3 regions of the Halomonas qinghailakensis genome follow, and region 1 is predicted to be linked to each of the others. Evidence: predicted binding sites of a transcription regulator. Region 1 holds the regulator's gene; each other region holds the start of a gene.
The links. The regulator FNR, encoded in region 1, switches genes on or off when oxygen is low (the NO sensors DNR and NnrR bind a similar motif). The targets are predictions, from matches to a motif close to TTGATNTANATCAA.

Region 1 (10,138 bases):
CTCACTGGCGAGTACTTACCAGTGACCCGTCGAGTAGGCGAATGCGTGGTGGGTGGGAGCCAAAACATGGAAAACCCACTCGTCATGCGGGTTACCCATGCAGGAAACAGCGCCAGGGTTGCTAACATCGTTGACTTAACGGATCGCGCCTTTGCCAGCCGCCCACGCCTTGCCCAAATGGCGGCGCGGATGGCTCACCTGTTTGTACTACGACTACTGATCGTTACCGCCTGTGTCACCGTCGCGTGGTGGTTTATCGACCCCTCCCGTATGTTATGGGTACTGCTTTCCGTATTGGTAGTGACCTGTCCTTGCGCACTGGCACTGGCAACCCCCACGGCACTAACAGCAGGACATGGCCAGCTGCGCCAGCGAGGCGTACTGATTACCCGTGCCGACGCGATTGAATCACTCTCCAACGTCACGCGGGTTATTTTTGATAAGACCGGCACATTGACTCGCGGCGAAATGCAACTGACTCAAACTCAACCTATTACCCAACAGCCTCTCACCCACCACCATACCCCACTCAGTGAGGAGCATGCGCAGGCTATTGCCGCGGCGCTAGAGGCACATTCAGAGCACCCCATTGCCAGGGCGTTTCGACCGTTTCGGGATGCCACCCTGCAAGCACGCAACGTTAAAAGCGTGACCGGAAGCGGCCTTGAAGGCACGTTGAACGGCGCAACATGGCGCTTAGGCAAACCAGACTTTGCCACGACAGCCGCCCTGGCTCCACCAGGATTTGGTCAATGGTTGCTACTCAGTGAAGATAATACGCCACGCGCTTGGTTTAAACTGCACGATGGCATTCGAGAAGATGCGGCCCAAACCGTTGCTGCCCTTCAAGCCCGCGGGCTTGAAGTGGAGCTGCTCTCCGGCGACACGCAAGAAGCGGTAGAGAGTTTGGCAGAGCAGCTCAACATCACCACTTGGCAAGCTGGTAAATCGCCTGAAGGCAAGCTTGAACGGTTACGTGAGCTGCAAGCCAATGGTGAACGAGTCGTGATGATCGGTGACGGTATCAATGATGTACCGGTATTGGCTGGCGCTGACGTCGCCATTGCTATGAACGGCGCCACAGACCTTGCCCGCACACGAGCCGACGCGATATTACTGAGTCCACGTCTAATACGTATTTTTGAAGCCATTGATATTGCCTGCGCCACGCGTCGCATTATGCGTCAAAACATGATGTGGTCGGTTTGCTACAATTTTTCGGCTTTGCCCTTGGCAGCGATGGGGTTAATTCCCCCTTGGCTGGCCGCAATTGGCATGTCACTAAGTTCCTTGGTGGTGGTAGGTAACGCATTACGTCTCACGCGCTGGCGCACACCTTCTGTTACTCAGGCTGGCCTATCCACACCGGTGAGTGTATGACAATCTTATATTTATTGATTCCACTTTCACTGATTTTGCTGGGCCTCGCGGTGTGGGCGTTTTTCTGGGCCGTTAAGCATGACCAGTTTGACGACCTCGAAGGTCCCGCCCACCGTATCCTGTTTGACGATGATGAGAATGACCTGCCCCCCGAACAACGCGCCGAGCGTAAAAAAAACGTGTCTTCTTCTCAAGACAATCAAGAGCCACCCGTATGAATCCCACGGGATTTGATTTACCGCCACTACTCGCTGCGTTTGTCTTTGGCTTAATGGGTGGCGCTCACTGTATCGGCATGTGCGGCGGCATTATGAGCGCACTCACGTTTGCCGTACCACCTAGCATGCGGCACCCAGCCCGCATGGGTGGGCTACTGGTTAGCTATAACGCGGGACGCATTCTCAGCTATATGGTGGCAGGCGCTAGTGTAGCGGCACTTGGCACACTGATCTCTCTTTCACCAAACGCACGTATTGCGCTCCAGGCGTTCGCCGCAGTAATGCTGATCTTAATGGCGCTCTATATCGCTAACTGGTGGAAAGGACTACTAAAAGTAGAGGCAGTCGGACGATATCTTTGGCGTTATATAGAACCGGTGGGAAGACGCCTGATGCCGGTTGTGCATCTTCCTCAAGCCTTCGCCCTTGGCGCACTTTGGGGCTGGTTACCCTGCGGTTTAGTTTATTCAATGCTAGCTTGGAGCCTAGCCATTGCAGACCCAATCGACGGTGCTCTTCTAATGGGGGCTTTTGGCCTCGGCACCCTACCTGCCTTGCTGGCAACCGGCCTAGCAGCACAGCAGCTGAGCCATTTAATTCGTCACCCTGCCACTCGCAGCATTGCCGCACTGTCAATCATTGGCTTTGCACTTTGGCAGCTGTGGTCTCTAGCACCTTACACTGCGCATTAAGCAGCCCCCATAGCTTGATATAGCTCAACGCTTTCAAAGTGCTACTGCACTAGCATAAGGATCAACAGCTGAGCGACATCGCTCAATTTGATTACATCGCTTACTTTTCACTTTGGAGCGTTCATCATGTCAGCCCATGCTACTGCTGCCCTCTCATCAACATCGTTCTCATCAACACCCACTGAAGTACCTAGCGCAACTGCCTGGAATGAAGCGCTACTGCGGCGTTACGACAAAAGTGGCCCGCGTTACACCTCCTACCCGACGGCGCTTGCGTTTCATGAGCAGTTTGGCACCGCTGACTTTACCCAGGCGTTAGAACGCAGTAATGCAAGCCGCCGACCGCTTTCCCTGTATGTACATGTACCGTTTTGTCGAAAAATTTGCTTCTACTGTGCATGCAATAAGATTGCAACGAAGAATACCGCTCTTGCCGAGCCTTACCTATCCCGGCTAGATCGAGAGATGGTGCTGACTGCACGCCATTTAGACACATCGCGCCCAGTTCAGCAGTTGCATTGGGGCGGTGGTACTCCCACGTTTCTTTCTTTAGCACAAATGGGAGACCTGATTGATCGCCTCGACGCCCGTTTTGGTTTATCTGGTTCAGCGGACCGCGATTACGCGATTGAAATTGATCCCCGCGAAGCAGACGTCTTTACCCTGCGCCATTTGCAGTCGCTTGGCTTTAACCGCTTAAGCCTGGGCGTACAGGATTTAAACCCGCAGGTACAAAAAGCGATTAACCGTGTGCAGCCCCGGGTGCTTACTGAAACACTCATGGAAGAAGCGCACCGCCTTGGCTTTCGCTCGCTCAATCTTGATTTAATCTATGGGCTGCCCTTTCAAACGGAAAAAAGCTTTGCTGAAACACTGGGCCAGATTATCGAATTAAATCCTGCCCGCCTGTCAGTATTTAACTATGCCCATATGCCCACCCGTTTTGCCCCTCAGCGACGTATCAATGAAGCAGACCTCCCCAACGCTGACGAGAAGCTGGCAATATTGCATACCACCATTGAGATGCTAACTAACGCAGGCTATGTGCATATCGGGATGGATCACTTTGCGCGCCCAGATGATAGTCTTGCAATTGCTCAGCGCAACGGAACCTTGCAGCGCAATTTTCAGGGTTACTCTAGCCATGCACAGTGCGATTTAGTTGGATTAGGCGTCTCCGCCATTTCACGGATTGACGATGTTTACGCACAAAATCCGACTCAGCTTGATCAATACGAAACATCTTTAGATCAAGGTAGGCTGGCAACCGTCAAAGGATTAAGGTTAAATAAGGACGACCTAATACGCAGAGACGTCATTGAGCGGCTAATGTGCGATATGTGCATTGATTTAGCAGCCATAGGAAAGCGTTGGAACATTGATGCTAGCGACTATTTTTCCACTGCTCTTGAACAGCTGCGTAACGCTGAACAAGATGGATTAGTCACTTTTCATCAGCAAATGATTAGCGCCACCCCTATTGGTCGGCTGTTGATTCGCCATCTAGCAATGGCCTTTGATGCTCGCCTCGCGGATCAGTCGACCCAACGCTACTCAAAGATTGTGTAAGCTTCTTGAGACGTCTTGCCCCAGGGCCTATCATGGCTAACGAGAAAGGGAGAATGATATGCCACACCCCGTCAGCCAACGACGCTCACTGTTGCAAGAAGCACGCTGCCAAACTTGTAGCTTAAGCTCACTGTGTCTACCGCTCGCATTAGAACTTGAAGACATGAGCCAGTTTGATGCGATCATCCGTCGCCGTGCACCACTCAAAAAAGGCGAGCCACTGTTTCGTCAGGGCGACCGTTTTACCAGTGTGTATGCCGTTCGCTCAGGCAGTCTAAAACAGGTGACCAGCGAAGGTAATGGCAACGATCAACTGACAAATTTCTACCTGCCCAGTGAACTGGTCGGATTGGACGGCATCGATGAAGAGCACTACCCCGGTAGCGTGATTGCCCTGGAAACTACCACAGTGTGCGAAATTCCGTTTGATCGTTTGGATCTACTTTCTGAAGAACTTCCGGAACTGCGTGGACAGCTATATCGCAGTATGAGTAAAGAGCTGCGAGACGATCGGCGCATGATGCGCTTGTTATCACGCAAAACTGCCGATCAGCGCTTGGCCAGCTTTTTAGTCACGCTTTCAGACCGTTTTCGCCGGCGCGGGTACTCGCCTTACAGCTTCAGGCTTTCTATGTCCCGCGCAGACATTGGTAATTACTTAGGCTTAGCGGTAGAAACGGTCAGCCGAATTCTTAGTCGCTTTCAACAGCAAGAAGTGGTCGCGGTTTCGGGGCGCGAGGTTAATATTTTAGATATGCAGCGTCTTATTACACTGGCTGAAGAAGAAGAGCAGCCGACTGCTCTACGCTAAGACTCAACGCTAAGCGTTTGAATACGGCGCTCCATCAGCGCCGCCTGCTTGGCTTCTAGCCCTGTAAAGTCAAACAGCTGGCGATCTGCTAGCTGTGAAGGCGCCACATTGGTCACCGCTTTGAACATGCTTTCTAGACGCCCTGGGTGCTTTTTATCCCATTCGGCCAACATATCTTTTACAATTTGTCGCTGAAGATTGGGCTGAGAGCCACACAAGTTACAAGGAATAATGGGGAATTCCATTAGCCTGGAAAATTCCACAATATCAGCCTCTTTGCAGTAGGCAAGGGGTCGAATGACAATATTTTTGCCATCATCTGACAAAAGCTTAGGTGGCATTGCTTTTAAAGTGCCTCCAAAGAACATATTTAGAAACAGTGTTTCCAAAATGTCTTCACGATGATGCCCTAACGCAATTTTTGTCGCACCAATCTCTTCAGCAAAACCATAAAGTGAACCACGCCTTAATCGAGAACAAAGCGCACAGGTCGTTTTGCCCTCTGGGGTTTTCTCTTTCACCACTGAATACGTATCACGCTCTAGAATGTGGTACTCAACACCCAATTTATCCAAATACTGGGGCAGCACATGCTCTGGAAAACCTGGCTGCTTTTGATCCATATTGACAGCGACCAAAGAGAAGTTAACCGGTGCATTTCGCTGTAGGTTGAGCAGTATTTCCAGCATCGTATAGCTATCTTTGCCACCAGACAGGCACACCATCACCTTGTCACCTTCACCAATCATCTGATAGTCAATAATGGCATTGCCGACTTCTCGCCGTAAGCGCTTTTGCAGCTTATTGAATTCACGCTTCTGCTTAGCATCGTGATGGTCGGACTGCGCCTGAAGGTGATCAACAGAACACTTGTCTGCAGAAGTATTTTCAGACGCTGCGGGATCAAAATAATCAGGTGATAGCATAATGTGGGCACTGCCGATGGTAGAAGAAGCAGCGGGCATTCTAACAATACTCGTTCCCTGCACCCAACATAAACGGGCTAATTCAACGTTAATAGGAATAATACGCTAAACGTGCCGAGCTGCCTCACGTTGCAAACGTAGATACAAAAGAGCACTCGCCGTTGCATCCCCCAATACGCCGATCCATTGGAAAACTGGCATTTGCCAGCAAGCTAATGCTTCTGCAATCTGACTACGCATCTCACTCTGAGGATGTAGCCGGCGTAACTGGCGATAGTGCAGCTTTCCAACATCGACCTGGGCGTTAGGCAAACCAAATCCTATCCCTAATTTGAACAGATGGTTCAGGTGTTCCAACGAGCGCTCTAACTGCCAACCAATTAGCGGCCGATTACCAATAAATTCAGCCAACGCCCCAAGATGCTCGGCGTTAGGCATGAGCACTTTGTCAGTCGCATACAGCTGCTGGTGTCGCCGCAGCGTAGCGCTGTTGCTTCGCTCATCTGCCAAGGTTGCCACCCAAGCTTGGCTGGTATGCACTCTACCCGGGCTAAAGATAACCGCAGCTACACTAACCACGGGCGATTGGCCTGGGCTAACCTGACAAGCAAGCGCTACCATCTCCTCCCCCATGTAGGGCTGAAAAAGCCAAGCGTAGGAAGAGTCTGCCCAGCGTCTACGGTCGCTTTCACGCTGCATTAATGTACGTAGCGAGCCACTAAATAGTGACATATGCCGGTCTAACAAGCGCATTCCGCTCACGAATACTCCAAATGATAACGATGGGAAAGCCGCTGTTTAAAATCTTTCACGATATGCAGCGCCTCACGCAATAGGTCACGTTCAAGGGATGAAAGTTCTTGCACCACTACACGGTTACTACGCTGCTGATTCGACGCTTCTGCTGTTTGCAACTGCTGCTTTAAACGTAATTCAGTAAACAGTGCCAACGCTTCGCCCAGGTCATCAGCAAAACGGCGATCAAGACGACCATCTTCTGCTAGAGCGTCCAAGCGGTCTAGGGTGGACGTAGCGTTAATTCGTCGCTCAAGGGCCATTGTGCGCACCCCGTGGACAATCGGGAAGATGCCGCCTTTTTTGATATCAATGCCATGCTGGGGCTTCTTTAAGGAACCGAATAAGGTAAGCGGCGTAGAAAAACGCAGAGCTGCACGAGCAAAATATGACAGCAATAACTCATCACGCGAGCAGCGTTCAAATAACGCTGTACGCACACTGTTTAGCAATTTCGGATCTCCTGCAACACCATGAGCGTCCAACAAAATTGCTAACTTCATTAGACTATCGCCATCTCTTGCACTCACCCATTTGGCAATGTTGCTTTTCCACTGCGACACCGTGCCAACCCACTCAGGATTAGACACCATAATATTACCGGGGCATGGAGGATAACCGAGCTGAATTAACGTTTGAGTCAGCGCATTCATATCTTCGGCAAGCGAAGGCCAGTGACTATCATCAGCTAAAATAAGGCCATTATCTTGATCTGTTTTGAGGATCTGCTCACCGCGCCCCTCACTTCCCATGACCATCAAACAGCTTTGGGCGTGGTACTGCTCAGGAATGATAAATGACCATGCTTTGCTCATGATTCGGCCGTTCAATGCAGCCAATAGATCCATGGCAAAACGCAGCTTGACCCCCTGAGCCATCAGTGCATTGACCAGTTCAGGCGTGCGTTGGCTAGCAGCTGCCAATGCTTCCAAACTATTAGCCTGCTCCACCTGTAGACTAACCACATAGCTACGGCTAGAAAAATAACTAAGTACATCTGTCAGTTCCACCACCCCTTTTAAGGCATCCTGCTCCATGACTACTACACGCGTCACCTTATGACGTGTCATCAATACAAGTGCTTCAAATAGGTACTGGTTCGGCGTAACAGTTACCAGTGAAAAATGGGCCACCTTTTCGACGGAAGAAGTGTGATCATAATTGTCGAGCACAATACCATTGAGCAAATCAGTTTTTGTAACGATGCCAAACTTACCTTGAGTATTGACCAGTAGACTGTCGGCATGGCTATCGTTGAGTTGCCCCACTGCGCTAGCAATATCGGTAGAAGCATCCATAATCAGTGGCTCACGCATGCATTCACTAACTTTTGCCAGCATGAAGCCCGCCATCGTCACACCGCCTTCCGCTCGCTTCTCGGTCAACAGCCGCGCCTTGTGTGATAATGACTGTTTAAAGAAGCTTTCAAAGTCAGGATGATGACGGCAAAGCTTTATAAACAGCGCTTTTGGCATCACATAACACAAGCACTCCTGCTCAGCTTGGAAACGGTACCGACTCTTGCCATTCAGAATACTAATGGCACCGAACAAATCACCTGACGTGTAATGCCCAATCCGTGCACTAGATGCAGGCAGGGTGGGATCAATTTCAGCAACTTCACCTTTATGAATTAAAAACACTGACTCACCCGTTTGCCCCATCTCAATGATAATTTCATTGCGGTCAAAATAGGCGATGTCCATACCTCGACGAACGTGGTCACGCCCTTCATCATCGATTAATGTAAAAGGGAGCTGGGAAAGATCAACGTCAATCATAAATGACCCCACTTAATCGTGATGAAGAATAAAGATGTTTTAAAATACGGTTATTTGCTTGAAAGTTTCATTTGACCCTTTCACATTATACTTTTAGCTATAGAGCTAACGTCGAAACGACGTTAGCTTATCGACCAAAGTAGTGGCTCTCTTAATTAAGCTTGGCCAATTAACTCTGACGTTTATTAAAAGTAGCAAACATTGCTTTTGATCAACCCATAGACCATCGTCCTATCACAAGACAAAAAACGCTAAAAAAATATAAAAAAACTTCAAAAACAAGTCGTTATTTACCACATCAAACGTCATAATGTTTCAAAGAAGCTCATTGATACCAAAGTCTGGGATTTATTTTTTGCAATTATTGCCCACTATTAACAACGAGCCACACAGGGTAATCATGCGTTATTCGCACGATGCTTACCGATTCACTACACAACCGTAATCAATGCCATAATAGGCACTACCGCTTAATCAACAAGGTAATGCGCTTAACCGTGCTAATTCATCACAGATAACTAAAAAAGCGTTTTTCTATGACGGATTACCCTGATGGATCACACGCTATCCTGAGTTCACTTTCCAACCCTAAAAATCACAACTGGAGAGCAACACAATGGCAGATGACAAAGCTAATGCTGCTGAATACTGGAAAGCCAACGTTCGACTAATATTCGGATGTCTAGCCGTTTGGGCATTTGTTTCCTACGGATGCGCTATTCTTTTCCGCCCCCTGCTAGCTGGTATTCCCGTTGGCGGGACTGACTTGGGCTTCTGGTTTGCTCAGCAGGGCTCCATCCTCACTTTTATCGTGCTGATCTTTTTCTATGCCTGGAAAATGAACAAGCTTGACGAAAAATTCGGTCTTGGGGAGTAAGTCAGCATGAGCCAGTTTGCAATTAACTTACTATTTGTTGGCGCTTCATTTGCGCTCTATATCGGGATTGCGATATGGGCGCGAGCGGGATCGACCAAAGATTTCTATGTCGCTGGTGGCGGCGTTCACCCTATCACGAACGGTATGGCAACGGCCGCCGACTGGATGTCAGCTGCATCGTTTATTTCCATGGCGGGCCTGCTAGCATCCGGTGGATATGCTAACTCTTCTTTCCTAATGGGTTGGACCGGCGGCTATGTTATCTTGGCAATGTTGCTAGCGCCTTACCTACGCAAGTTTGGCAAGTTTACGGTGCCTGACTTTATCGGTGACCGCTTTTACAGCAACACAGCGCGCTTCGTCGCGATTGTGTGCTTGATTGTTGCTTCTGTGACCTACGTTATCGGTCAAATGACCGGTGCAGGCGTTGCTTTCTCACGCTTCTTGGAAGTGAGCAACACCTGGGGCATCTGGATCGCAGCATTGATTGTTTTCCTATACGCCGTTTTCGGTGGTATGAAGGGCATCACCTATACACAGGTTGCCCAGTACGTAGTACTTATCATTGCTTACACCATTCCGGCGGTGTTTATTGCCATGCAGCTTACTGGCAACCCGATTCCGATGTTTGGTATGTTCAGTACGCATACTGAATCCGGCATTCCGCTACTGACGAAGCTAGACGAAGTAGTTAATGCGCTTGGCTTCCGCGACTATACCGCTGACGTCGACAATAAGCTCAATATGGTGTTGTTCACACTCTCGCTGATGGTGGGTACAGCAGGTCTGCCACACGTTATTATTCGTTTCTTCACCGTACCTAAAGTTGCTGATGCACGTTGGTCCGCTGGCTGGGCACTGGTGTTCATTGCACTGCTTTACCTTACCGCGCCTGCGGTTGGTTCCATGGCACGCCTGAACTTGGCGACCACGGTGTTTCCAGAAATGGCGGGGCAGGTGGAAAACTACGAAGAAGCAGCCAACAATCCGATTCTCTATGAAGATCGTCCGGAGTGGGTGCGCACGTGGGAAGAAACCGGGCTTATCACCTTCAACGACCTCAATAACGATGGCCGCATCCAGATGTAC
Region 2 (10,138 bases), 350 kb from region 1:
TTTCACCGGCGCTGCCGGTAATGCCTTTGGCCATTTTGGCTAGCGGGTCGGCGTAGCCCACTGCAAAGGTAGCGGCACCGCCAGCGGCAGCAGCCCCTTTTAGAAAGCGACGGCGTGAGGGGTCTTGAGCAGACTTAGCCATGACTAGGCGCTCCTTTATTAGCAGTAAGTGGGGCGCGAGACGCGTCTTGGTCGTTGGCGGATAGCTGACCACCTTGTTGGGCCTGTCGCCACGGAAGTAATAGGTCGATCAGTAAAATGGCCGCCAGCCACAGCCCGAAGGTGCCGACAATGCCTAAGATGCCGGAAGAGCCAGCAGGAATGCCGTAGTGGTGGAAACCTGCACTGTTGCGGGCTACGTGTTGAACATCCATCAGCACTACCCAGCGGAACATCCAGCCCATATGAATGGCCACCAGTCCCAACAACCATGCCCAGGCAAACAGTGCTGGCTGGCGCTTTGCTGAACGCGTTACTAGAAATACAATGCTGGCAAATAGCGCAACGCCGGTAATGCCACCCCACAGTGCGGTACTGCGCCAAGAGGGGCTGTAGCGGACAGACTCCAGCGCCGCCGCCACTGAGCCAACGTGGGCATTCAGGCCATCTAATAGCCAGCTAAGCGCGATAAGCCCTGCCAGTGCACAAAAGGCCAACAGGACATAGAGCATTTGCCGGGTGGTGGCGGATGAGCAGATACCGCTCACACGGTTTAACACCAGTACTAACCCAGCGGCGGCGATAAATCCGGTGGCGACCAGCATGGGCGGTAGCCAAATTGTGTTCCATAAGGGGCGAGCTTTGACGATAGCCAGTTCCGCGCCGGTATAGAGCATGATGCCGCTAGACAGTAACAAGGCGGCTAACCCCACTATTGCCACCAGTACTTTGGGCGTTGAACCACTGCCCATGCTCAGCCACTTGGCGATCAACCCGCTGAACCCCGCTGCCTGTTGCTGAGCTTGCAGTGCGGGACGCCAGGCCAGCCAGGCGAAGCCTAAGACGCTGATCAGATAGAGCGGCAGTACCACGCTGCCAATCGACATCCACGAGTGAGTGTTGGCATAGGCGTAGAAGTGCCAGAAGCGCAGTGGCTGGTGCAGGTCTGCTAATAGAGCCACCGGTGCGACTAACGTTGTGCTGACGCAGGCGATGAGCGCTAGACGTGCGGTGGGCAGCCAGGCTTTTTTGCCAAAGATTAATGCCGGGGCTGCTAGCCATAGGCTCGCGTAGGAGACGGCGATCATAAAAAAGTACTGTACCGCCCAGGGATACCAGGCGATGTCGTAACGGGGTGCGAGTAATTCAATGGTGGAATTCATAGCCCATCTCCTGGCCGTGGGGGTCGAGCACTTCAAGCGCCACGGGTTCTGCCACGGGGCGTGTGGTGAATCGTTCGTCCATACCTAAATAGAACACCTGGGGGAGGGTGTTTTTTTCTGGCTGTAGCACCATAAGGGCGTCGCGATGCTCGTTGATCAGACGGCTGATTTGGCTGTCTGGATTGCGCATGTCGCCGATAATCCGCGCGCCGCCTACGCAGCTTTCAACACAGGCGGGTAGCAGCCCAGCTTCTAGACGATGGGCGCAGAACGTGCATTTGTCGGCGGTTTGAGTGCGTTCGTTAATAAAGCGTGCATCGTAGGGGCAGGCGTTAACGCAGTACGCACAGCCGACACAGCGGTCGCTATCCACCACAACGATGCCATCTTGCTGTTGGTAGGTCGCTTCAACGGGACAAACTGGCACGCAGGGTGGGTTTTCGCAGTGATTGCACAGCCGGGGCAGCATAAACGTAGCTAGCTCACCACTCTCTTGATGCTGCACTTCATACTGGGCAACTGTGGTACGAAATTGGCCTAACGGCGCGGCGTTTTCGATATGACACGATACGGTGCAGGCCTGGCAGCCGATACACTGGCGCAGATCAATCAACATGCCATAACGTTTGGTGGGGTCGCCTTCGCGACGAACAGGCTGCTGATTGATGCCTGCGCTGGCAAGGCTGGAAAACGGTACTAGGGCAGCGCCTGCACTTAGGCGAGCCAGCTGGCCTAGTAACGACCGGCGTATGGCGTCCATAACGCCTCCTTAGCTAATAAAAATGTCGCTGTTACCAACGTCGCTAATAAAACGTCGTTGTTGCAGGCGAATGAGGTGAATACGCTAAGGTTACGCCTTTGGTTGTATAAAAAATTGATGCGTGTCAATGGGTTAGTGCAGGTTTCTTAATGCTCCCTTAATCTTAAAGCGCTAACGATCTGTTTTAAAACGAAAACAGGCTAGCCCATGGGCCAGCCTGATAGTAAATAAAAGATAAATATGGGGTGAATAGTGACGTTAGGTAGCAACTGTTGCTATGGCGTCTCCAGCTCTAGAGTGCGACGTAAGACATTGAGTTCGTCAATGCCTAAATGCTCTAGCCTTCCGGCGAGTAGGTCGCTGATCTTTTGCACTGGAAGCCCCGCCCGGCGGGCGATTTCGCGGCTTCCCAAATCTGATACGGCGATCAGGCGGGTAATGATACGCATAAGGCGCGTACGTTTTTCTAAATCCCTGACATCGAGGTCAGGGCTGCTTCGCGGAGGATCTAGCGTGTCTGCGTGAGCAGTTGAGTATGCCGTACTCATGGGACTCCATCAGTCTGAAATGACAATCACACAATGCCGCCAAGTCGCGCGCTTTTCAATGCTACTTTGATTAAAATTTCGATCTATTTACAAACGCGCCCAAAAGCACACGCTCTGGTAGACTATGCGCCTTCTAATTTCCTGGTAAGCCGCCTGTGGTTAGCGGCTTGTTAAACGCTTTATTGCTTTCGTAGGCCTTTGGCCGAGGAGTTTTTGCATGTCGAACAGCGCACCTAAAGTGGGCGTGATCATGGGGTCGAAATCTGATTGGCCCGTCATGGAGCACGCAGTGGCGATGCTAGAGCGGCTAGGTGTTCCTTATGAAACCCGCGTTGTCTCTGCCCATCGTACCCCTGACTTGCTGTTCGACTATGCTAAAAGCGCTGCTGAACGCGGCCTGCAAGTGATTGTGGCTGGCGCTGGCGGTGCTGCCCACTTGCCCGGCATGGTGGCCTCTCAAACGGCGCTGCCGGTGCTAGGCGTGCCGGTGGAATCTAAAGCGCTGAAAGGCCTAGATTCGCTGCTTTCCATCGCCCAGATGCCTGGCGGCATTGCTGTTGGCACACTGGCGATTGGTAAAGCGGGCGCGACCAATGCTGGCTTATTGGCGGCACAGATTGTTGGTTTGCAAGATAGTACCGTGCGCGAAGCGGTTGAGACCTTCCGCGCTGAGCAAACCCAACTGGTGTTGGATAACCCAGACCCACGGCCTGATGCGGAAGCGAACTAAGGAGTTCTGGTCATGAACGCTAGCATTTCAAAAAACATCGGCGTATTAGGCGCAGGCCAGCTGGGCCGCATGCTGGCGCTGGCGGGCTACCCGCTAGGTAATCGCTTCACGTTTTTAGACACTACCGGCAACCCGAGCGCAGGTATTGGCGACGTCATCGTCGACCCCAATAACCAGCACTTGGCAGAATTTCTCGATAAGGTCGATGTCGTGACCTATGAGTTTGAGCACCTGCCGGTCGCGCTGATAGAGCAAATCGAACAGCACAAGCCTGTTTACCCAGGAAGCCGTGCCATCGCGGTGTGTCAAAACCGGGTAGAAGAGAAAGCGCTGTTTGACCATTTAGGAATTCCGACGCCTGCTTACCGTGTGGTTGAAAGCGCTGAGCAGCTTGAAGCGGCGGCCAATGAGTTGGGCTATCCGGTGGTTGCCAAGTCGGTCACCGAAGGCTACGACGGTAAAGGTCAAGCGGTGTTAAAAGCGCCGGAGCAGGCGGAAGAGGCGTGGAACAGCATTGGTCATCGCCAACTGATTGTTGAAGCGTTTGTCGATTTTGTGCGGGAAGTTTCGATGATTGCCGTGCGCGGTCGCGATGGGGAAGTGGTGTTTTACCCCATGGCGGAAAACCAGCACGTGGATGGCATTCTGCGCTATTCGGTTGCGCCACTGCCGGACTTAGCAGCCAGCGTTCAAGAGACTGCTGACAGCTACATTCGCATGCTGTTGGATGAGCTGGAGTACGTAGGTGTGATGGCATTGGAGTTATTTCAAACGCGTGATGGCAGCCTGTTGGCTAACGAAATGGCTCCACGGGTGCATAATTCCGGTCACTGGACCATGGACGGTGCGGTCACTAGCCAGTTTGAGAATCATCTGCGTGCTGTTCAAGGCCTGCCGCTTGGCAGCACCCAAGCCATTGCGCCGACCTGTATGGTGAATGTGATTGGGCACGAAGGCGACAATGCCGCAATGCTGGCGATTAGCAATGCGCACTTGCACCGTTATGACAAGGAAGAGCGGGCAGGGCGGAAGCTGGCACATGTGAATATCGTCGCTGACACGCATGCCGAGCTGCTTGAAAAAGTGCGTGCCTGCCACACACTACTGCCGGAAGCTCCGCCCGTGGCGTGGAGTTTTGAAGCATCGCTTTAATTTTAATAGTGAACACTGTTGAAGCCGCCTATTTCTGGCGGCTTTTTTATTGAGTTAATAGGCTACGTTTACTTGGTAAACGTGCTAAAAGAGATAGCAAAGGAATAGATGCAATGAACTAAAAAGATTGGTTTATAAACCAGCTTATTAAAAGGAAGTTTGTATGGCACCCCCTGCGACGATTTCTGGACGAGCATCCGTAAGAGAAACCGCGACTGCCTCGGGTCTACGCAGTGACTATCAGCGTGAACACCATTTAACACAACTGCGCTTACGCGGTGAAAAAGTGCGCCTGCTTTACGATAATCTTTGGCAGCCAGTGTTAAGTAGTGTGGCAGCCGGCGGGCTCTTGATAGCTGCGATGTGGCCAGTGGTGGACGCTAGTTTGTTAATTGGTTGGTTTATAACACTTACCGCGATTTCTGGACTGCGTTTGTTGCTTGCGCAGCGTTTTAAGCGCTTGCCAGCTGCGCATCAACAGCGCCGCCGCTGGTTGCGCTGGTTTGCTATTGGCGCTATTACATCTGGCTGTGTCTGGGGAGCCACAGGTCTGTTGCTCTTTAGCCATGACCATCCGGGACAAATTGCGGCGCTTTCGATTGTTTTGGCGGGTATCTCTGCGGGAGGCGTTACCACGCTTTCTTCTGTTTGGTGGGTCGCGCTAGGTTTCGTGTTGCCAATTTTGCTGCCCCTAAAGCTGCAGTTTTTACTACAGGGTTCGCCGCTCTCTGTATTGATTGGCTTAATGCTGGTGCTTTTTTTAGGCTTGATTGTCACTACGAGCCGCCGTTTTAGTCGCACTATTCACGACAATATTGCACTGCGGGTAAGCATGGCCTCGCGGGAAACGCAGCTGCGAGAAAGCGAGAATCGCTATCGTTCTATATTTCAGCACTCACCGCTAGGGGTATTGCACTTCAATGAGCAGGGAGTGATTACTGACTGCAACCGTAAACTGTTGGACATTTTAGGCGTTGGGCGGGCACAGTTGATTGGCTACCACATGCTGGCCCGCTCTGCTGATCATGAGGTAGCGCAAGCCGTTAATGATGCGCTAGAAAAAGGTACGGGCTATTACGAAGGCACTTACCGGTTCCCAAAAGCAACTGCTGGGATACCGCTAAGGGCGTTTTTTAACGGCGTGCTAAGCGCCAGTAACCAAATGATTGGTGGGGTGGCAATTATAGAGGACTTTACTGAGCGTAAACGCAACGAAGCAATTATTTATCGCCAAGCTTACTATGATGCGTTGACCGATTTACCTAACCGCCGACTCTTTATTGAACGCTTAGAAAAGCTGTGTAATGAGCGGATTAGCGAGCAGCGCTTTGGGTTAGTGATGTTTTTGGATATGGATCGTTTTAAGCTGATTAACGACACCTTAGGCCACGCGGCAGGCGATGATTTATTGGTGCAAGTAGCAAGGCGCTTAGAGCAGTGTTTGAACGAGGGTGACATAGCTGCGCGTTTAAGTGGTGATGAGTTTGTGCTGTTAGCATTATTTGAAGAGCTTGCTTCAGAGGAGCTGGATCAACAGGCCGAGCGTTATATGCGTAAAGTTCAGCAGGTATTGTCAGAACAGTATCGGTTGGAAAAACGCTGGTTAACGGTAACGCCGAGCATGGGGTACACCTGTTTTAATGCGTCTAAGTGTGACCATAGCGACGTATTAAAACAGGCAGATATTGCAATGTATCAGGCCAAAACCGAGGGTCGGGCTCGGCTGCGTCGTTACCAACCCTGGATGAGCGAAGAAGTAAATAAGCGTATCGCAGAGCCTGTCATTACCCCGCCAGCTGACCGCTAAGCAACAGCCACAATGCAATTAGCGCAAAGTGACCTGGATACCAAGCAAGCCACAGGCGACGGGGCATGGCCAAAGCAACAGGAGGGACGCGTTGGGCGGCACCTGCTGCAAGCATGAGCACCACTACACAGGTGCCTACGGTAAATGATTTGGCCATGTCGGAAGCATTCATTTGACCGGCTATCCAAAGTGCGGGAAACGCGGCTAAACCTGCCCATAAGCGCGACTTCAGCGCGTCGCGGGTTTCACTTAGCGCCTGCATAGCAAACATTAAGAGCGGGATCAGTAGCAAACCGTTATGACCGTACTCGACCCAGAACCCTAGCAAATACCAAACGGTTACGCCTACTGCTGCGCCTAGCAGTAACCACGCTAACTCAAGGGACTGCTGTTGATAGTGCTGCCAACCTTGGCGAACCAAGGCTCCCAGCGCTAGACCGCAGGCAAGGGTGAAGCAGACGTTAAGAATAAAATCGTCAGACGAGCGCGGCATCAGCATATAAGGAAGCTGAGCCACTAGGCCAATAACCAGTATGCGTCGTGAGTAACGCAGTGGGTTGCGGGTATTAAACAGCCCGTGCCAGGCTACCATGGCCGCAAATAAGGGAAACGCAATACGGCCAATCGAAGAACCCGCCCAGCTTAAGTCCCAGTCTCCCGGTAACACATAGCGGGTAAGGTGATCCACGGTCATGGTGAATAGCGCCAGCCATTGCCCCCAGGCAGTCCAGTGAGATGAGGGGCGCATATCGCGAGCTGGAGCTGTCTCGGAGGATACGTTTGCAGTAGTTTGTTCAGCCATGAGACTTCCTTGTGAATTTTATACTGGTTTACAGACTCAATTTGGCTGAGCAAGTTCGGTACTCGGTCAGGTGGTAAGGTGTCTGGGAATGTCGGTTGGTCGTTCAACCTTAAGGGTTACTACCGTAAATTGATTTGCCCAGGGCCCATACTTGGTCAATCGCCCAGCGCCCTTCTGCGAGCACGATAAAGTCGGCGTCTGCTCCTTCTTCTAGACGCCCTTTACGGGGCAGCTTTAGGATGTCCGCAGCGGTTGTTGAAGCACATCTCAGCGCCTGCTCCATAGTGATGTGATGTTCATTGATACATTCACCCAGCACCTCGAACAGACTGCTTAGTTTACCGGGTTTTAGACCAACAAAACGGTGCTGTTCGTCAAATTCTGGCAGTGAGGCATTGGCATCGGAAGATAGGCTTATCTGGCTCGGGTCAATACGCGCTTTTAGCGCTCTAGCGACCGCTTCTGATGCTGGTACTTCACCGCCTGCTAATAGTTCAGGCGTGGTGCTGGTAGTGAAGTCGATAAACCCGCCTTCGCGGGCGAAGCGTAGGCCATCTTCGAATAAGTCAGCGGTGCGGTTGATATGGGTGGGGTAGAATTGTGAGAGCGGAATAGCACTGTGCTTGGCAACCTCGCGCAGCGGTTCCAGGTGTGAGTCGGCATCGCCCGTATGGATGAAAACAATCCCTGATTTTCCTGCCAGCAAGCCTGCGGTACGCGCATCTGAGGCTAGTCGGGTTAGCTCTTGGGTGGTGGGTTGTGAGCCTCTGTGATCACTAATAGCGACTTCGCCCACGCCAATAAACTCTGGAATATAGAGGATATCGCTGGCGATAGAACCGGTGAGTGTGACTGGGGGAAGTTGATACGAGCCAGTGTAAGCATAAGCGGTTAAGCCACCTGCTAAGAGTTCACGGGCTTTACCAATTAAATTGGCCGGGGTGCGCGTCAGCGCATCGGTACCTAAGGCACCAATCAGTGTCGTGACGCCAGAGGCGTAGGCATCTTGCAGGCTGAGTTCTGCCGTTCGGTTGCCAAAACCACCTTCACCGCCGCCACCAATATAGTGCACCAGAGGGTCGACCAAACCAGGAATGACCCGACGCCCTTCAAGATCGACGGTGCTAATTAATGGCCCTAAGTTCACCGCTTCGGAGGCGTCTATTACCGCTGCAATGCGCTGGTCAGCGATAAGTAGATGGCACAGGCCGCGGGGTTCTGGCGAGAAAAGCTGGGCGTTTTTAACAAGAGTCAGCATGTACTTCCCAGGGGGTATTAGCAGGTGGTGAACATGCGCCGACCAACGGTCGGCGCAGAGATCGTGTTTATAAACCGTACTTATAAAACGTACTTACAAGCGTACATCGTAGTTGAAATAGCGGTTCATAATTTCATCGTAAGTGCCATCTTCTTTCAGCGCGCTTAATGCTTCGTTGAAACGCTCTGCCAGGGCTTCGTCACGCTGGCGAAAGGCGACACCTACCCCTTTGCCGAAAATATGCTCTGGCTGTTTGATGAAGTCGCTAATGCGCTGGAAGTCGCTGTCTGGCGTATCGATATCAATCGCGGCCTCAGCAATTGGGTAGTCCATGAAGGTGAGATCCAATCGTCCGGCCATAAGGTCGGTCACCACATCGTCTACGCCGGTATAGCGGCGGATTTCCAGTACGTCACCGTAGAGCTCGGTGACGTAGTTATCCTGTAGCGTCGCCCGCTGAACACCGACGGTCAGACCTTCCAGGCTAGCGCGGTCTTCAATGTCGATATCACGCTCTTGTGTGGTGATCCACGCGCTGGGTGTTGTGTAATAGGCCTCCGAGAACAGCACGCGCTGGGCGCGCTCATCGGTAATCGCCATGGATGACATAATGGCATCGTAGTTACGGGCGAGTAGGCCGGGAATAATACCGTCCCAGTCCTGTTCGATCCAGGTGCAGTTGGCTTCTAGGTAATCGCAGACTGCGTTACCCAGTTCGATTTCAAAGCCAGTCAGCGTGCCGTCTGCTTCACGGTACATAAAGGGTTCGTAAGGGACATCGACACCGAGACGAATGTCATCGTAGTCTCGGGCGTCAGCCTGTTGGGTAACAAAAGTCGTCGAAAAACCAACCGCTAAAATAGCGGCAAGGGGCAGCGTTGCATAACGCATAGTCGTCTCCTGAAGCGTTTTTTAGGTATTGATTACATGCCTAGCGGCGATTTTTTATGAGCTAAAGCATGTGGGGTGCGCTAAGCGCAGGGTCGTAATGCGTTATTTCCGCATTACAAAGATCACGCGCAGGGGCGTGGGATGGCACGGGCGTGCCAAGAGGGGAAGGCTATTCGTCGAACCATTCGCTCAGGTAAAAGCAAGCGATATCACCGCTAGTACCTGGGCGGAGCGCGCATATAGCTGGCAATTGCAACAGCACTGGCGCTAAAAAGTGATGTGTATGCATGATGGCTTCTCGCGTTATATGCCTCTCCAATGGAGAGGCATACATAGGCTACTAGCGCTTACTCTTCGCCAAAATAGCGAGTAAAAATCTCATCGTAAGTGCCATCTTCTTGAAGCTCAGCAAGGGCTTCATTGAATTTTTCAGCTAGCGCTTCATCACGCTGACGGAAAGCGATGCCAAAGCCGTCACCAAAATACTCTTTTGGCTCGCTGATGCGCTCGCCGACCACAACGTATTCCGCTTCTTCACTTTCTAACAGCGTAGACTGCCCAATCGGGAAGTCGAGGAACACGATGTCTAAGCGTTGCGCTTCCATATCCAGCACCATGTCGTCGGCGGTGGAGTAGCGGCTGATACTAGCAACGTTACTGAAGTTGTCGGTCACGTAATTATCTTGCAGCGTGCCGCGCTGAACACCAATAGTTTTTCCTTCTAGGGTTTCTTCATTGGCTTCGCTGATGTCTAAGCTGCTGGGAGCGAACCAAGCAGACGGCATGGTGATGTAGGGGTCGGAGAACAGCACCTGCTGACGACGCTCATCGTTAATGGTCATTGAGGACATGATGGCATCGTAGTTAC
Region 3 (10,138 bases), 960 kb from region 1:
GGCCAAACGCCTCAAAGCGATGTTATCAGGTAGTGGCGTTCCACTGATTATTAACGATCGTCTGAACGTGGCGTTAGCCAGCCAAGCTGATGGCTTACATGTCGGGCAAAGCGACACGGCTGTTCAAGAAGCGCGAAACACTCTCGGCCAGCACGCCATTATTGGGCTTTCGATTAACACCCCTGCCCAACTTCAGGAAGCTCCCGTCGAACTGCTCAATTACGTCGGTTTAGGGCCCGTCTTTGCAACTGGCAGCAAACAAGATCACGCCCAGCCAATTGGCTTTGATGGGCTGGCATGGCTTGCTAATGCTTGCCAACTCCCCAGTGTCGCGATTGGTGGACTAAAAGCTGAACACATGGCTCAAGTGAAAGCCGCTGGGGCAAACGGTATTGCGGTTATTTCTGCTATTTGTGGTCAGCCAGACCCACGCTTAGCCGCGCAGGCCTTTTTCCACGACCGCTTGTAACCATCTTCCTAACGACGCTCTTAACGGGTCTCTTAAGACCACGCAACAACTGTGCGTGATCTTAAGGATAATTTAAGCAGCAGGTACGCCGAGTTGAACCGCGGCAATAGATCCTGCTGGCTTGAGGTCGCGCATTAAAAGCGCAAACTCTAGCTGTTCAGGAGGGATGCTGACGCCTGGCATTGGGATACGTACCCGGTGCCCAGAGCCAGGAGCGGCCTTTTGGGCTTCGCCGCGGGTATTCTCAATATGGTCAAGCACAAAACGGTGGTTTCCACTTGGCAGCATCAGCTCCATGCCATCGCCTATTTCAAAGCGGTTTTTCACCTCAATGTCTAGCCAGCCACGCACGGGATCGTAGCCCAATACTTCACCGACAAACTGTTGGTGGACACCGATAGAGCTGCCCTGCTCATAGCTCTGAAATTCATCGTGTACATGGCGCCGATAGAAGCCTTCGGTGTACCCCCTGTTGGCTAGGTTTTCAAGCTCATCCATTAGCCCCATATTAAAGGGACGGCCAGCCACGGCATCGTCAATTGCTCGGCGGTAAACCTGTGCGGTGCGTGCAACATAGTAGTGGGACTTTGTCCGCCCTTCGATCTTTAGCGATGCCACACCCATTTCTGTCAGGCGCGCTACGTGCTGTACCGCACGCAGATCCTTCGAGTTCATAATGTAGGTGCCGTGTTCATCTTCGTACACCGGCATTAATTTACCGGGGCGAGTAACGTCTTCAATTAGCGCCGAGAGCTCGTCTTGGTCGGCGGCAGACGTGCTAACACCGGCAGGTATCAGGTCGCCTGTCTCATCTTGGGTAGCCGCTATCGTGTTGTACTTCCAACGGCATGCATTGGTGCAGGTACCTTGATTGGGGTCACGGTGGTTAAAATAGCCCGATAGCAGGCAGCGCCCAGAATAAGCGATACATAGCGCACCGTGAACAAAGGTTTCGATCTCTAGGCCAGGGCACTCGGCACGAATTTCACCTATTTCTTCAAGGGATAACTCCCGAGATAAAATAATGCGGCTGATACCTTGGCGCTGCCAGAATTGCGCAGCGGCCCAGTTCACCACGTTAGATTGCACCGAAAGATGAATCTCTTGATCCGGCCAGCGATCGCGAATCATCATAATCAGTCCCGGGTCTGACATGATCAGCGCATCCGGCCCCGCCTCAATGACTGGCTCCATATCCCGCAGGTACGTTTTCAATTTGCTGTTATGTGGGGCAATGTTAGAAGCAACGTAGAACTTCTTGCCTCGCGCGTGGGCGTAGTCAATACCACGATGCAAATTATCGACTTTAAAATCGTTGTTGCGCACCCGAAGTGAATAGCGAGGTTGACCTGCGTACACCGCATCAGCCCCATAGGCAAACGCGTAACGCATATTTTTAAAAGTACCGGCAGGCGAGAGTAATTCAGGAGCTTGCATAGATAGTCACCGTTGTCAGGACGATGGCGCAGGAGCGCTTATGATGAGAGTGGCGGATTATAACCAGCTCAAGCCCTCTGTCTTGCCCAGCTACCAACTTTGATGATCCAGATCAAAAAGTAGCCGTAATCAGTTGTTTGATAACCCTTAGAGGTAACAACGCTGTTGCTCACCCAGCGGCCAACACGTTTACGCAGTTGGGCGACGCTTCAGCGTCGTACGGCGGTCATGGTAGGCAATCGCTAGCCCGCTGCCCATAATCAGCGCACTGCCCACCCATACCCATAGGTCAGGCAGTTCTCCCCAGAACCACCAACCCAACAGTACCGCCCACAGCATGGCCGTGTAATCAAACGGTGCTGCAATAGCCGCTGGGGCAAAGCGAAAGGCTAAGGTAATAAATGCGGTGGCTCCGATACCTAATACACCGGCGGCTAAAAAACCCAACCAGTGCCAGGGCTGCGGGGTCTGCCACACCCAGGGCAAGCTAATAGTTGTCAGTAAAAAAGGTACTAACGTCATATAAAATACCATTGCCCATAGGTGCTCCCGAGCACCATAGCGACGCGCAGTAATCATCAGCAATGCATAGAAAACTGCCGCCCCCAGAAGGGTCAGCGCGCCCACCTGAAACGCGCCACCACCTGGGCGAACCACGATTAATACACCAACAAAACCAACTAACGATGCTATCAGTACCGGTGGATCAATACGCTCACCAAGCAGTGGCACCGACAGCAGCGTGACAAACAACGGCGCTACAAATGCAATCGCTGTGGCTTCGGCAAGCGGCATCAGCGTTAGCCCCCAAACAAAGCAGACCATGGTGGCAGTGTAAATTAGCCCTCTTAACAAATGCACACGAGGCCGCGCGGTACGCAGCTTGCGTAATCCACCTGAGAAATAAGCCAAGAGTGCAATTAACGGTAATGACACTAAGGTACGAAAGAAAATAATCTGTAACGGCGAATGCACTTCACCTAGCCATTTCGACACCGCATCACCCAACGCTAAGAACAGCACCCCCAAGCACATACAGAGAATGCCTTTTAACGACGTAGTCACGATGCTCTCCTTACTTTCCAGACACTATCTAGCGGAATTCAACACTAATAAAAAACCCCGCCAATGGGACACTGGCGGGGTCGCGATTGTCGTGTGGCTTTATAAGCTTGCGTTGACCACCATGCACTCCATACCCTGCGCCTTTAACGACCTACAGGCACGCCTTGCACGCGGTTCATCCAGTGCCACGACCCTAGCGCGGAATACTGTTGTTTGGCCCTCTAGCGCATCGATAGCAACACGTCCACCCACTTCATGGGGTAGTCGTTGAGCTGCTTGACGTGCCAGTTGCTCAGCGCGTGCCGCTTGGCTAAAAGCCCCTACCTGAATGCCCCAGCTATCTGAGGAGATTGCTCCCTGGGGCACTCCGGCAAGCTCTCGCTCACGTTCAAGAAAAGCAGCAAGTGGGTCTGGGGCATTGGTTGTAGATGCTTCCGCCGCTTCTTCCATTGAGCGTGAAAGGCGCTCTTCAACTTCGACAGACGGCGTAGAAGAAGCTGGTAAAGGGGACAACCTGGTCGCGGTTAAATCATTCCTAGTAGTGCCGTCACTCGCCAGTACGGGACGACTAGCTGCAGGTGGCGTTGTTACAGGCCGAGAAAGGGGGCGAGCAACAGGACCAGAAAAAGCCATATATTCGCTAGAAAAATTGGTATTCGCCAGCCATGTCTGCTGGTCTCGTAGGGCTGCACGTGCAAAGCTACGGTCTAATAGGTTAGCCATATGAGTATCTCGAGACGCCCCACTAAAGCCCCCCATTACAATTCCCACCAAACGACGACCGTCGTGAACAGCCGTTGTCGCCACGTTAAAACCCGATGCACGGATAAAGCCGGTTTTAAGGCCATCTGCCCCTGGGTAGTTTTTCACTAAACGGTTATGGCTGGTATGGCGGGTACCGCGATAAGTAAATTCTTGCAGCCCAAAATAGTGATAGTACTGAGGAAAGTCTTTCATCACTCGAACGGAGAGGGTCAGCATATCTCGAGCAGTCGTTACCTGTTGATCATCAGGCAGACCAGAGGCATTACGAAAGGTAGTGGCATTCATTCCCAATTCACGAGCTTTATCTGTCATTATTGCCCCAAAGCGTTGTTCGCTTCCTCCTAACGCTTCGGCTACTACGACAGCGACATCATTCGCTGACCGCACTGCTAACGCACGTATAGCAGTATCTACAGGAATAGTACTACCTGCCGATAACCACAATTTAGTGGCTGGCATTGCTGCAGCTTGAGCAGACACCGGCAGCGGCTGATCTAAACGAAGTTCGCCGCTTTCCAATGCTTCAAACGTAAGGTACAGCGTCATCATCTTGGTTAACGATGCAGGATAGCGACGCTCATCGGCATTCTCGGCGTACAAAACTTCCCCGTTTTCCAGATCTACCACGATACCCGCATAGCGCGGATTTGCCTGGGCAGCTGTCGCAATCCCCAACAGCAATACCATCAGAGACAATGGAAGCCACCAACACGCGACTTTTGTTGAGTACATTCCCCTTGTTGCCATACATGCCCCTTTCTTATTTGGCGTGATGTCGCCTTGCCTGCGAATGTCCTGATTAGCACACTTTAACGATCTAAGACTAGCACGGTAACTCGGCAAGTGAATTAACTAAGCAGTATATCGCTTGGAAACACAATGAATAGACCAAAAAAAACCGACCCTAAGGGGGTCGGTTTTCATTCTTGCTGAGTGACAACGCAGAGAAACTTACTCTTCTGCCGCTGCTTCTTCAACAACCGGGCGATCTACTAGCTCAACGAACGCCATAGGTGCGTTGTCGCCTGTGCGGAAACCGCACTTGAGAATACGGATGTAGCCACCCGGACGCTCGGCATAACGCGGACCTAACTCGTTGAACAATTTGCCGACGGCTTCTTTAGAGCGCGTACGGGAAAATGCCAAACGACGGTTTGCAACGCTATCCTGCTTAGCTAAGGTAATCAGCGGCTCGATAACGCGACGCAGTTCCTTGGCCTTAGGCAGGGTTGTCTTAATGACTTCATGTTCGACCAGCGAGACAGACATGTTCTTAAACATGGCCTGACGATGCGAGCTGGTACGATTCAGATGACGACCACTCTTACGATGACGCATGGTTGTAATTCCTTACCAAACTGGGACTCGAGTCGACACTCACGCGGAGGCCTTGTCGTCCTTCAGGCTAGCGGGTGGCCAATTTTCCAGCCGCATACCGAGGGACAAGCCACGCGCTGCCAGTACATCTTTGATTTCATTCAAAGACTTTTTACCAAGATTAGGTGTCTTCAGCAGCTCAACTTCAGTGCGCTGGATCAGATCACCAATATAATAAATATTCTCGGCTTTTAGGCAGTTAGCGCTGCGAACTGTCAACTCAAGATCGTCTACGGGGCGCAATAGGATAGGATCAACAAGATCCTCTTCCTCTTCGACTTCCTGTTCTTTGTCAGCTTCCAGGTCGACGAAGGCGGCCAGCTGCTCTTGCAGAATGGTCGCACTGCGACGGATAGCCTCTTCCGGATCCAGTGTACCGTCGGTTTCCAGATCGATAATTAGCTTATCGAGGTCGGTACGCTGCTCAACACGAGCGGCTTCAACCGAATAGGAAACACGCCGAACAGGGCTGAAGGTGGCATCCAGCTGCAGGCGGCCAATTGCACGTGTCTCCTCATCAGAGCCACGAGCGTCAGCCGGTTCGTAACCACGACCCAGCGCTACCTTAAGCTGAATTTTCAGCTCGGCACCTTCATTGACATGAGCAATGACGTGATCCGGGTTGACGATTTCGACGCTATGATCAAGCGCAATGTCGCCAGCGGTGACGACAGCTGGGCCCTGCTTGTTCAGCGAGAGCACCGCCTCGTCGCGGCTGTGCATCTTGATCGCAACATCTTTCAAGTTCAGGAGGATTTCGATGACATCTTCCTGCACCCCTTCGAGTGCACTGTATTCGTGCTCTACACCGGCAATTTCAGCCTCTACCACGGCAGCGCCGGGCATAGACGAAAGCAGAATGCGACGAAGTGCATTCCCCAGGGTGTGACCAAAGCCGCGCTCGAACGGTTCGAGAACGATTTTGGCATGATGTGCGCTGATTTCTTCGACCTTGATGTCGCGAGGGCGAAGAAACTCTGTCACTGAACGCTGCATATGAACACCTTTCAGGCTGCCAAACGGATACTGAGTACTCTAGAGCACACTACTCAAGAGCATCTGGGCGGTTAGCTTTGCTACCCCGCCCAGGTCTCAAGAAGCAGAAATGTAAATCAAACTGCTTACTTGGAGTACAGCTCGACGATCAGGTTTTCGTTGATGTCGGCAGTCAGGTCACCGCGTTCAGGCAGAGCCTTGAAAGTGCCTTCCATCTTCTTGGCGTCGATTTCGATCCAAGCGATGTCGCCACGGTTGGCCGCAATGGTCAACGAGTGTTGAATACGTGCTTGGTTCTTCGCCTTTTCGCGAACAGCTACAACGTCACCGGGCTTCACTTGATAAGAAGCAACGTTAACAGTACGGCCGTTCACAGAAATCGCCTTGTGGCTGACCAGCTGACGCGCTTCAGAGCGAGTCGAGCCAAAGCCCATGCGGTAGACGACGTTATCCAGTCGGGATTCAAGCAACTGCAACAATACTTCACCAGTCGCACCTTTCAGGCGAGCGGCTTCTTTGTAATAGTTGCGGAACTGCTTTTCGAGTACGCCATACATACGGCGTACTTTTTGCTTCTCGCGAAGCTGCAAGCCGTAGTCGGAAAGACGCTGACGACGCTGGCCGTGTACACCCGGGATTTGCTCGGATTTACACTTTTTCTCGAAGGGAGTCACGCCACTCTTTAAAAAGAGATCGGTGCCTTCACGACGAGACAGTTTGCACTTCGGTCCAATATAACGAGCCATGAATCTGTCTCCTTAAACGCGGCGTTTCTTAGGCGGACGGCAGCCATTGTGGGGAATGGGCGTCGCGTCAATGATGCTTTGCACGCGGAAGCCGGCGGCATTGAGAGCGCGCACAGCGGATTCACGGCCAGGACCGGGGCCTTTGACCAGCACGTCTACGTTTTTCACACCATACTCGGCTGCAGCAGTTGCTGCACGTTCACTTGCCACTTGAGCAGCGAACGGGGTGCTCTTACGAGAACCACGAAAACCCGAACCACCGGCAGTTGCCCATGAAAGAGCATTGCCCTGGCGGTCTGTGATCGTCACGATCGTGTTGTTAAAAGAAGCGTGGATGTGCGCTACGGCGTCCACTACCTGCTTTTTAACCTTTTTACGGTTACTACGCGGGTTAGCCATGTTGATGTCTATTCCTGTCTTTACGTCAACTCTCTATTAAAGAGCCTGCGTATTATTTGCGGATCGGCTTACGCGGGCCCTTACGGGTACGCGCGTTAGTCTTAGTCCGCTGACCACGCAGCGGAAGACTACGACGATGACGCAGACCACGGTAGCAGCCTAAGTCCATGAGACGCTTAATATTAAGCGTAACATCACGACGAAGGTCGCCTTCTACGGTGTACTTGCCAACTTCAGAACGCAGGGTATCAAGCTCATCGCTAGATAGATCCTGGATCTTGGCAGTAGGCGCGATACCGGCAGCAGCACAAACGTGCTGTGCGCGGGTACGGCCAATCCCGAAGATATAGGTCAGCGAGATCGCCGCATGCTTGTTGTCCGGGATATTGACGCCTGCAATACGGGCCATCAGCTTACTCCGAAATTTGAGCGGCTTGCTCGTTTATTCATCTACAAAAGGCGCAACAGCATACCCCTTTATAAGCCTTATGGCAAGGGGTATGCCGGCACCCGCTTAAAAACAACCCAGGAATTAACCCTGGCGCTGCTTGTGCCGCGGTTCGATGCAAATGACGCGGACAGCGCCATTGCGACGAATGATCTTACAGTTACGGCACATCTTCTTTACGGAAGCTCGAACTTTCATCGTTCTCTCCAAATCGCAACGGCGCGCCTCAGCGCGTGATGCCGCCGCTACCGTAGCCTTTCAGGTTGGACTTCTTCATCACCGAGTCATATTGATGCGACATGAGATGCGACTGCACCTGGGCCATGAAGTCCATGATGACCACAACCACGATTAGAAGCGAGGTACCACCGAAGAAAAACGGCACGTTCCAAGCGACTATCAGGAACTGGGGCATCAAGGAAACCGCAGTGATATACAAGGCACCGAACAAAGTAAGACGAGTCATTACTTTATCGATATAGCGAGCGGTCTGCTCGCCGGGGCGAATGCCCGGCAGGAAAGCGCCTGACTTTTTGAGATTGTCAGCCACATCCTTGGGGTTGAAGACCAGCGCTGTGTAAAAGAAGCAGAAGAATACCACTGCCGCCGCGAAAAGCAAGATGTAAAGCGGTTGGCCAGGGCCTAACGCTTGTGATGCACGCTGCAACCACTCCATTCCTTCGCCAGCACCAACCCACTGACCAATTGAGGCCGGGAAGAGCAAAATACTGGAGGCGAAAATTGCTGGAATAACACCAGCCATATTCACTTTCAAAGGCAAATAGCTGCTTTGACCTGCATACATCTTATTGCCAACCTGTCGCCTAGGGTAATTCACTTTCAAACGGCGTTGACCGCGTTCGATGAATACCACAAATGCAACGGTAGCAATACCTAGCACTGACAGCGCTAACAGCGGAAGAACATTCCAGGCCCCTTCATTACGAGCAAGCTCGAATGCTTGCCCGACGGCACTGGGCAGCCCAGCAACGATCCCCGCGAAGATTAGCAGCGAAATACCGTTGCCAATACCCTTCTCGGTGATCTGCTCACCTAGCCACATCATAAACACCGCACCTGACACAAACGTAATCACGGCGGTGAAATAGAAGCTAAAGTCAGCGCTGTATGCGATGCCTTGGCTAGCCAGACCGACCGACATGCCGGTCGCCTGGACAAGAGCCAGTATCACCGTGCCGTAGCGGGTGTACTGGCTAATCTTGCGGCGGCCAGCCTCACCCTCTTTCTTGAGCTGCTCAAGATGAGGAGAGACTGCAGTCATGAGCTGCATGATAATCGACGCCGAAATGTAGGGCATTATGCCCAAGGCGAGGACGCTCATACGCTCCAGGGCGCCACCTGAGAACATGTTGAACATGCCTAGGATGGTGCCCTGTTGCTCCCTAAACAAGGCAGCAAGCTGGTCAGGATTGATACCGGGAACGGGAATGTGGGCACCAATACGGTACACCACGATGGCGAGGAGTACGAAGCGCAAACGCGCCCACAGTTCACTCAGACCGCTGCCCATCGCCGGCATATTTCCTGACTTGGCCATTTAGTCCTCTACCTTGCCGCCGGCGGCTTCGATCGCTTCACGGGCACCTTTGGTGACCTTGATACCACGAACGGTAACCGCCTTGTTCAGTTCGCCAGAAAGGATGATCTTCGCGTGAAGCGTCGCATCCTTCAGCACGTTGGCTTGCTTCAGAGTTTCCATAGTGACTTCGTCACCAGCAACCTTAGCAAGTTCAGCCAGACGTACTTCTTCAGATACCAGCGACTTAGCAGACGTAAAGCCAAACTTCGGCAAACGACGCTGTAGTGGCATCTGACCGCCTTCGAAACCAGGCTTGACGCTGCCGCCACTGCGAGATTTCTGACCTTTGTGGCCACGGCCGCCGGTCTTACCAAGACCGGAACCGATACCACGACCAACGCGCTTTTCAGCGTGTTTGGAGCCCGGTGCAGGGCTCAGGGTATTGAGTTTCATGGATTACTCTCCCTCAACGCGCACAAGGTAGTTAACCTTGTGGATCATGCCGCGTACGGCAGGGGTGTCTTCCAGCTCAACCGTGTGACCGATGCGACGCAGACCCAGGCCTTTCATAGTAGCCTTGTGCTTGGGCAAAACGCCGATGGTGCTGCGGATCTGGGTAACCTTGATCGTTGCTGCCATGGTGCCTTACCCCGTGATCGCTTCGACAGACAGACCGCGCTTAGCGGCCACGTCTTCCGGTGCTTGCATGGAGGAGAGACCTTTAACAGTCGCCCGTACCACGTTAACCGGGTTGGTGGAACCGTAGCACTTGGCCAGTACATCATGGACGCCAGCAAGCTCTAGTACAGAGCGCATAGCGCCGCCAGCGATGATACCGGTACCTTCAGAAGCCGGCTGCATGTACACCTTGGAAGCACCATGACGGGCTTTTACCG

Region 2: dsrO (sulfate reduction electron transfer complex DsrMKJOP subunit DsrO) is a predicted target of FNR. The motif match lies at 2,197-2,210, and genes of this name have one in related genera.
Region 3: trhP (prephenate-dependent tRNA uridine(34) hydroxylase TrhP) is a predicted target of FNR. The motif match lies at 2,009-2,022, and genes of this name have one in related genera.

Annotation. Positions count from the first base shown of each region.
Region 1 covers NZ_CP096973.1:2,377,511-2,387,648, reverse strand. Annotated here, with positions in the region: gene M0220_RS11090 (heavy metal translocating P-type ATPase) at 1-1,380, shown strand, start outside; gene ccoS (cbb3-type cytochrome oxidase assembly protein CcoS) at 1,377-1,598, shown strand; gene M0220_RS11080 (sulfite exporter TauE/SafE family protein) at 1,595-2,290, shown strand; gene hemN (oxygen-independent coproporphyrinogen III oxidase) at 2,417-3,859, shown strand; gene fnr (fumarate/nitrate reduction transcriptional regulator Fnr) at 3,918-4,670, shown strand; gene ttcA (tRNA 2-thiocytidine(32) synthetase TtcA) at 4,667-5,635, opposite strand; gene M0220_RS11060 (3'-5' exonuclease family protein) at 5,702-6,349, opposite strand; gene M0220_RS11055 (putative nucleotidyltransferase substrate binding domain-containing protein) at 6,355-8,172, opposite strand; gene M0220_RS11050 (DUF4212 domain-containing protein) at 8,789-9,049, shown strand; gene M0220_RS11045 (sodium:solute symporter family protein) at 9,056-10,138, shown strand, end outside.
Region 2 covers NZ_CP096973.1:2,727,021-2,737,158, forward strand. Annotated here, with positions in the region: gene M0220_RS12600 (molybdopterin dinucleotide binding domain-containing protein) at 1-142, opposite strand, end outside; gene nrfD (NrfD/PsrC family molybdoenzyme membrane anchor subunit) at 135-1,322, opposite strand; gene dsrO (sulfate reduction electron transfer complex DsrMKJOP subunit DsrO) at 1,306-2,082, opposite strand; gene M0220_RS12615 (XRE family transcriptional regulator) at 2,358-2,630, opposite strand; gene purE (5-(carboxyamino)imidazole ribonucleotide mutase) at 2,848-3,360, shown strand; gene M0220_RS12625 (5-(carboxyamino)imidazole ribonucleotide synthase) at 3,373-4,512, shown strand; gene M0220_RS12630 (sensor domain-containing diguanylate cyclase) at 4,676-6,319, shown strand; gene M0220_RS12635 (conjugal transfer protein TraX) at 6,297-7,121, opposite strand; gene iadA (beta-aspartyl-peptidase) at 7,231-8,379, opposite strand; gene M0220_RS12645 (transporter substrate-binding domain-containing protein) at 8,473-9,270, opposite strand; gene M0220_RS12650 (transporter substrate-binding domain-containing protein) at 9,618-10,138, opposite strand, start outside.
Region 3 covers NZ_CP096973.1:1,412,962-1,423,099, forward strand. Annotated here, with positions in the region: gene thiE (thiamine phosphate synthase) at 1-469, shown strand, start outside; gene trhP (prephenate-dependent tRNA uridine(34) hydroxylase TrhP) at 542-1,906, opposite strand; gene M0220_RS06640 (DMT family transporter) at 2,096-2,971, opposite strand; gene M0220_RS06645 (serine hydrolase) at 3,071-4,423, opposite strand; gene rplQ (50S ribosomal protein L17) at 4,688-5,074, opposite strand; gene M0220_RS06655 (DNA-directed RNA polymerase subunit alpha) at 5,114-6,109, opposite strand; gene rpsD (30S ribosomal protein S4) at 6,235-6,855, opposite strand; gene rpsK (30S ribosomal protein S11) at 6,868-7,254, opposite strand; gene rpsM (30S ribosomal protein S13) at 7,307-7,663, opposite strand; gene rpmJ (50S ribosomal protein L36) at 7,787-7,900, opposite strand; gene secY (preprotein translocase subunit SecY) at 7,929-9,260, opposite strand; gene rplO (50S ribosomal protein L15) at 9,261-9,695, opposite strand; gene rpmD (50S ribosomal protein L30) at 9,699-9,881, opposite strand; gene rpsE (30S ribosomal protein S5) at 9,888-10,138, opposite strand, start outside.